Regions from separate parts of the Marinococcus sp. LNSP9103-4 genome, predicted to be linked through region 2. Evidence: predicted binding sites of a transcription regulator. Region 2 holds the regulator's gene; the other holds the start of a gene.

Region 1 (3,417 bases), on a different contig from region 2:
AAGAAGTGAACGGGGAAGTGGACGACGTTGATTTCGAAACGTCGGATGCTGGGGAGCCGTTTTACTACGTGGAGCTTGAACAAAATGATGACGACGAAGCTACGGTTCAGGTACACGGCATCACCGGAGAAATACTGTCAGTCACCTGGGATGATTAAACGGCAGAAGCTGCCTGGATGATTCCAGGTGGCTTTTTTTTGTCTTTTTACTTGTTATGAGTCGTTCATGTATTTCTCATCAATTTCTCATTTTCTTGTAGGGATATTCTCATGTCGGGCCTCTATAGTAAAGGTGTAACAACAAATAAAGGGGGAAATGACCATGAAAGGGAAAGTACTTGCAGGCAGTCTGGCGGGGGTCACGGCGCTTGGTGCAGTTATTGGTGCAGGAGCTTACACGACCATGAATAGTGGCGTGGAAGCAGAAACCTCTTCAAACAAATCTTCAGAAGAAACAGCCGCAGAAAGTAACGAAAACAACAGCAGCTCTGGGGAGGAAAAAATTACTGCCGATGAAGCTGTACTGATTGCTGAGGAAGAAACGGGCGGTCAGGCGGTTGAGCTGGAACTGGATATGGAAGATCAGAAATACGATGTGGAGCTCGAAGGCGAACAAGAATACGATGTTGAAGTAGGAGCGTTCTCCGGCAATGTGACTGAAAAAGAAACCGATGATGATAAAGATAATGAAGAACCGCTGATCCAGGACGGGGACAGCGCCAGTTTAGAAGATATTGTGGCTTCGGGGATGGGCGAAGTTTCCGGAGAGCTGAATGAATGGGAGCTGGACCGTGAAGAGAACGGGTACGACCTTTCGTTGGAAACGAACGAACAGGAAGGCGATTTCTTCATAAATGATACAGACGGTACGATCGCTTCCAGAGATATTGAAGATGACGATGATGATAACAACGACGATGACGATAACGACAATTAAAGACTAACACCAACAGATGAACGGGGTCCGAAAGGAGTCTTCCAGGAATGGCACTACTGAGGGAAAAGGTGCTGCATTCACAGCTGCACCGGGCAAAAAGCATCTTATGGAACGAATGGCACCAGGAAAAACGGCCGGGATTCTGCCCTGGACTCAGAATAGGAGAGAGCGCACCGGCATTCTCACTGCCCGGCATGGACGGGGAAAATGTTACGTTAAACCAGCTGCTCCTCCAGGGTCCGGTAGTGCTTCTCTTCTGTTTTGGCGGCTGGATACATGTAGAAACAGAACGGCTGCGAAGCTATCAGGAGGCTTCCCCGCTGCTTCGGCAGATGGGAGCCCAGATCGTAGTAGCTGCCAGCGGGCAGGTATCCGCCCTTCAGGGAGAGCTGCAGCACATGTCTTTTACAGGAAAGGTGCTTGCAGACACAAATGCTGTGGCAGCCTCCTGGTATAATGCGTGCATCTCCTGCCGGGATCACCTGCTTCAGGACGTCCCGGAGGTTAAAGCGGCCCTGCGCCATGCCGGATATCATTCGTACTGCCCTGCAGACGTAACGTATGTGATCGATCAGGACGGCACCGTGGCAGTTTCTGTCTGGGAAGCCGCCCGGCCGGACCCCTACTGGATCGTCAACGAGCTAATTCAATTAAAAGAAAGATAAAACCCCGCCTGAAAAGGTGATGAAATATGGAGAAGCAGCCGGCGTAAGCGCGGGCTGCTTTTGTTTGAAATAATGCGTGGTAAATTTTTTTCTGTACACTGAAAGTATCAAGAATTTACCGAAAATTAGCCCGCTGTAAATAGAGAGCTGGACTAAATGCATGTCTGTATGTAGTAGTACAGACACTGGCAGTTTTTATAAACGACTAGATATAGAAGCAGGTCTTACTTACTGAAATTTTTTCTGTCAGAAAATGTGCACAATTTTAAGGGTAGAATCGAGGAGTATAAGGAAGTATGGCAGAGATTTTAATTGTCAAGAGGATGGAACGAAAAATATCTATATCATGTATGTTGAAAAAGAAGATTACACCATATATAGTAGTGGTATAGTAAAAGTGTACAGACATTCGTGCATTTTAGAAAGTAAGGAGGGGATTCGATGATACCGATCATTTTTGATTCTATGACGGGCAACGTGAAGCGTTTTGCGGAAAAAATCCCGTTTGACCGGGTGTACAGTCTGAATGAAGCGGAACAAATCGATGAACCGTTTATCCTTATCACCTATACGAAGGGGTTTGGAAATATCCCGGAATCCACCGAAGCATTTCTCGAAGAACATGCAGAGCAGCTTCTTGCTGTAGCATCGAGTGGAAACAAAGTATGGGGAGACAATTTCGCCAAAAGCGCCAATCAGATTGCAGTGAACTACAACGTTCCCATACTCCATAAATTCGAACTAAGCGGAACAAAAAACGATGTGTCCATTTTCGCAGAGGAGGCGATGAAAGTTGCAACAAACACAAACCACCGACTGGATCCAGTTAAACAATGAGATTATGTTCCAAAAGGACGGGTCCTTTCAATTTGAAAAAGACAAAGAAGCCGTCTATCAATACTTTATTCAATACGTCAATCAGCACACTGTTTTCTTTCACGATCTGAAAGAAAAGCTCGACTACCTGCTCGAAAATGACTTTTATGAAAAAGAATTCCTCGAGGCGTATTCATTTGAAGAAATTGAGCGCGTCTACAACCTGTGCTATGAAAAGAAATTCCGTTTTCCGTCATTCATGAGCGCGTTTAAATTTTACAATGATTATGCGCTGAAAACCAATGATCAGAAAATGATCCTTGAGCGTTTTGAAGACCGGGTGGCTGTTGTGGCCCTTTATTTCGGCAATGGAAACGCAGAAAAAGCTGAGCAGTTTGCAGAAATGATGATGAGCCAGGATTATCAGCCGAGCACCCCGACGTTCCTGAATGCCGGCAGAAAACGGCGCGGAGAATTAGTCAGCTGCTTCCTGCTGGAAGTAAACGACTCTTTAAATGATATCTCCCGGGCTGTCGATATCTCCATGCAGCTGTCCAAGGTAGGCGGCGGTGTGTCACTGAACTTATCGAAGCTCCGGGCAAAGGGCGAAGCCATTAAGGATGTGGAAAACGCGACAAAAGGTGTCGTCGGCGTAATGAAGCTGCTCGACAATGCTTTTCGTTATGCAGATCAGATGGGGCAGCGCCAGGGCTCCGGCGCGGCATATTTAAATATTTTTCACCGGGATATTCACGACTTCCTGGATTCAAAGAAAATTTCGGCCGATGAAGACGTGCGTGTTAAAACATTATCAATCGGAGTCGTGATTCCGGATAAATTCGTTGAGCTCGCCCGCCAGGATAAAGATATGTATCTGTTCTATCCGCACACAGTGTACCGGGCGTACGGTGAACATCTTGATGAAATGGATATGAGCGAAATGTACGACAAGCTCGTCGAGGACGACCGCGTGAAAAAAGACAAGGTCAATGCCCGCCGC
Region 2 (3,417 bases):
TCTGCCGGTTTATTCTCTGCCTGCTCTTCTTTTTCCAGCCACTTAGGCAGCTTATCGTTTCGGACGTAGCCCTGAGACCGCTTATTCGTATAATTGTTTTTAGGTGCCTGGCGTTCCTGGGCCTGCTTGTGTTCTTCCTTTGCAAGCTTCATGGCATCCTCTACGGTATGTACTTTTTTTCTTGTCCACTGGCCGGCAATTTTATACACAAGTGCTTTGCTTAATTTCATATTATTTTTCTTCATCACGTAATCTGTCAACACGTTCACAACTCCCGGGGATAAACGGTAGCTGAATAAAAGCTCCTCCACGAGATGAATATCCGACTCCGGCACAGTTGCTCCTTCGGCCACCGAACGAAGAAATGTCACGGGGGACGTCTGTTCATAAAACTGCTTCATTTGCTCCTGTTCAGACACCGGGCGGCCCTTTGCCGGTGCCGGCTCCTGACTTTCTGTACGGTTCCCGAGCGCAGGCGGGGCTGCTCCGTGCTCCATACGGTAATGATTTTTTGCCTTTTTACGCAGGTCTTCTATATTTACTTCATCGTCTGCTGATAGGGACTCCTGAATCACTTTTCCCATATCAATCGGCGATAGCTGATACACAAAAGCAAGCCGGCGGACGGTCTGCTGCAGCGAAGGTGTTAACAGCCGCGAGCTGTCGAGAAAGGAAGGGAGCGAAGCTTTTAGCAGTTCCATGTCGAATCCATTCTCCTCAAGCTGCAGGCGCGACGGCTCACTGCCACCGACAAATTCTGTTCCTTCATCTGCCGGAGGCGGCTCGGAAGCCATTTCCGACGCATGCAGGGAAGCAAATACTTCATTGAACGAAGCCGTAATTTCTTCTGCTCCTTCAGGCACAGCCGAAATGCCAAAACGCTGGCGCAGCTGAATGTATTTGCTTTTCCCAAGGCGGTTATATAAAAATACGCTTAGCACATCGTCCTGAAAAAAAGCCCGCGGCGACATAGGCGGCTGGATATCATAAACAAATGTTTTATCCTGTGAGTGTGTTTCGAGTTCATAAACCCTGAGAAGCCCGATGCCTTCAAGCAGGCGGCGGGCAGCGTAAATCTCATTTAAAGGCATCTGCAAAAAAGCCATCAGTTCATGATGGGTTGCTTCGGAGCTTTCATAGCAGTCTTTTTCAAGCTTATTCTGCAGAGTCTGGTAGAGAGCGATCGCTTTGCTTCCGACTAACGGCTGGTAGAGCATAGACATCGTTTTATCCGTGCTCTCGCTGAATTCTTTACTTGTGCGAACATAGTACCCATCCACCGGTTTTACTTCCATCCAATGCAGACTCAAAGCGCCGCCCTCCTTTTTATGATTTTGATGAATCTTCTTTATTTTCTTTATCAATCAGTTCTTTTAATTCATTGATGAATACATTTATATCACGAAACTGCCGGTAAACAGAAGCAAAACGGACATAAGCGATTTCATCAATATCCGCTAGCTCTTCCATGACAAGCTCCCCGGCTTCCTCGCTTTTCACTTCTGTTCGTCCTTCTTCCCGCAGTTTATTTTCCACCCTCGAAACGATGCCCTCGAGCGTTTCCATTGGGATTGGCCGCTTTTCACAGGCTCTGATCAAGCCTCTCAGCATTTTTTCCCGGCTGAATTCCTCCCGGTTCCCATTTTTTTTCACTACGACAAGCGGCAGTTCTTCTACAATTTCAAATGTAGTGAAGCGGTGGTGGCACGTATCACACTGACGCCGGCGCCGGATGGAACGGCCTTCATTGCTCGGCCTCGAATCCAATACACGTGTGCCATTGGAGTAGCATACAGGGCATTTCATTATTATCATCTCCAATTTGATGGGCGGTCTCTATTTTTATTGGTTCTATCATATCACATTCGCTCCTGGCGGGAGGATGACAATTTGTGTATTTCTTTGAATCCCTTGTACTGCAGGCAATAAAAAACCGTTCAAGCAGCTACCTGTGCTTAAACGGTGTTCGTATGCGTATTATAGGGCATTCGCTTCCGGGCGCTCTACACGGATAGGGCCTGTACCGCGGGGGATTTCTATTGTTTCTTCCGCTTCGGCACCGAGTGATCCGGCAATATATTTAGCCGCCGTGTTCGGATCAATATGGTCTCCGCAAGTATACACATCGATGCTTGCATAGCCGTGTTCCGGAAAGCTGTGAATCGTTAAATGCGATTCTGAAATGATGACTACTCCGCTTACACCCTGCGGTGCAAATTTATGAAAAATCACTTCTCTTATTTCAGCGCCTGCTTTTAAAGCGGCGTTTACAAAGATACGTTCGATTGCATTTACATTGTTTAAAGTTTCTTCGTCACAACCCCAGAGCTCGGAGATGACATGGCGTCCCATTGTTTCCATGGTACGTTTCCCCCTTTGTTTCTTTTTATTACATCATTAGGTCGCTGTATTTTTATCGGCCCGTCACGTTTTAAAGGCTACTCTGGGGGAAAGTTAGTCCGATTTGGCACTAACCCTTACAGTAACCGCTAGTATACCTGTATACGCCTGAAAACTGTGCATTTCTGCCGTCAAATTCAAGGACGCACAGGCACGAAATTCAGTATACGATGTTTATTTGCAATTTGCAACCAGTTTTCACATGCAGCATCTTTAAAGCTTTGATCCAGGGCTTTAATGCCTGTATTTAATCCATAACTTCTGTATATAATTCCCCATAGAGGATAAACAAAAAAGCGCCCCACTTACGGGACGCTTTCCCACATTAACGATTTTTAAAACGAAGCGACGGAGGAGTAGCCGACAGCTGGTTCTCCGACCATTTTTACCAGATCCACTACCCGGCAGGAGTAGCCCCACTCATTATCGTACCATGCAAGCACTTTAACCTGGCGGTCGTTAATGACCATGGTGGAGAGCGCATCTATAATAGATGAATTTTCGTTTCCATTAAAATCTGTTGATACGAGCGGGTCCTCGCAGTAGGAAATAATTCCTTTTAACTTCTGTTCTGAAGCCGTTTTTAGCGTTTGATTGATTTCTTCCTCTGTTACCGGACGCTTCATGTCAATTACCATATCCACCAGCGATACGTTCGGCGTTGGCACCCGGAGAGCCATACCATTCATTTTTCCCTCCATGGAAGGAATCACCTCTGAAAGAGCTTTAGCTGCTCCGGTAGACGTCGGGATAATCGACTGGCCGCAGGCTCTCGCCCGGCGCAAATCCTTGTGGGGATTATCCATATTGTTCTGGTCATTAGTGTATGCATGTACAGTTGTTATTAAACCGCTTTCAATACCGATGTTATCCTCAAGCACTTTGACGACCGGCGCAAGGCAGTTCGTCGTGCAGGATGCGTTTGAGATTACGTGGTGGCGTTCCGGATCGTAGTCTTTTTCGTTTACTCCCATTACGATGGTTGTATCGACTTCTTTGCCGGGAGCAGTCAGCACG

What was found. Region 2 encodes NrdR, which represses ribonucleotide reductase genes. Its sites were predicted from a motif close to AACACNATATATNGTGTT; they were not measured.
Region 1: a site for NrdR is predicted at 1,969-1,986, ahead of nrdI (class Ib ribonucleoside-diphosphate reductase assembly flavoprotein NrdI). Genes of this name have one in related genera too.

The regions. Positions count from the first base shown of each region.
Region 1 is NZ_JBQLIA010000026.1:11,941-15,357, reverse strand. Features, by position in the region: gene ACTRXG_RS14425 (PepSY domain-containing protein) at 1-158, shown strand, start outside; gene ACTRXG_RS14420 (PepSY domain-containing protein) at 322-936, shown strand; gene ACTRXG_RS14415 (redoxin domain-containing protein) at 984-1,601, shown strand; gene nrdI (class Ib ribonucleoside-diphosphate reductase assembly flavoprotein NrdI) at 2,043-2,438, shown strand; gene nrdE (class 1b ribonucleoside-diphosphate reductase subunit alpha) at 2,443-3,417, shown strand, end outside.
Region 2 is NZ_JBQLIA010000003.1:50,146-53,562, reverse strand. Features, by position in the region: gene ACTRXG_RS02985 (replication initiation and membrane attachment family protein) at 1-1,310, opposite strand, end outside; gene nrdR (transcriptional regulator NrdR) at 1,327-1,806, opposite strand; gene speD (adenosylmethionine decarboxylase) at 1,978-2,361, opposite strand; gene ACTRXG_RS02970 (glyceraldehyde-3-phosphate dehydrogenase) at 2,736-3,417, opposite strand, start outside.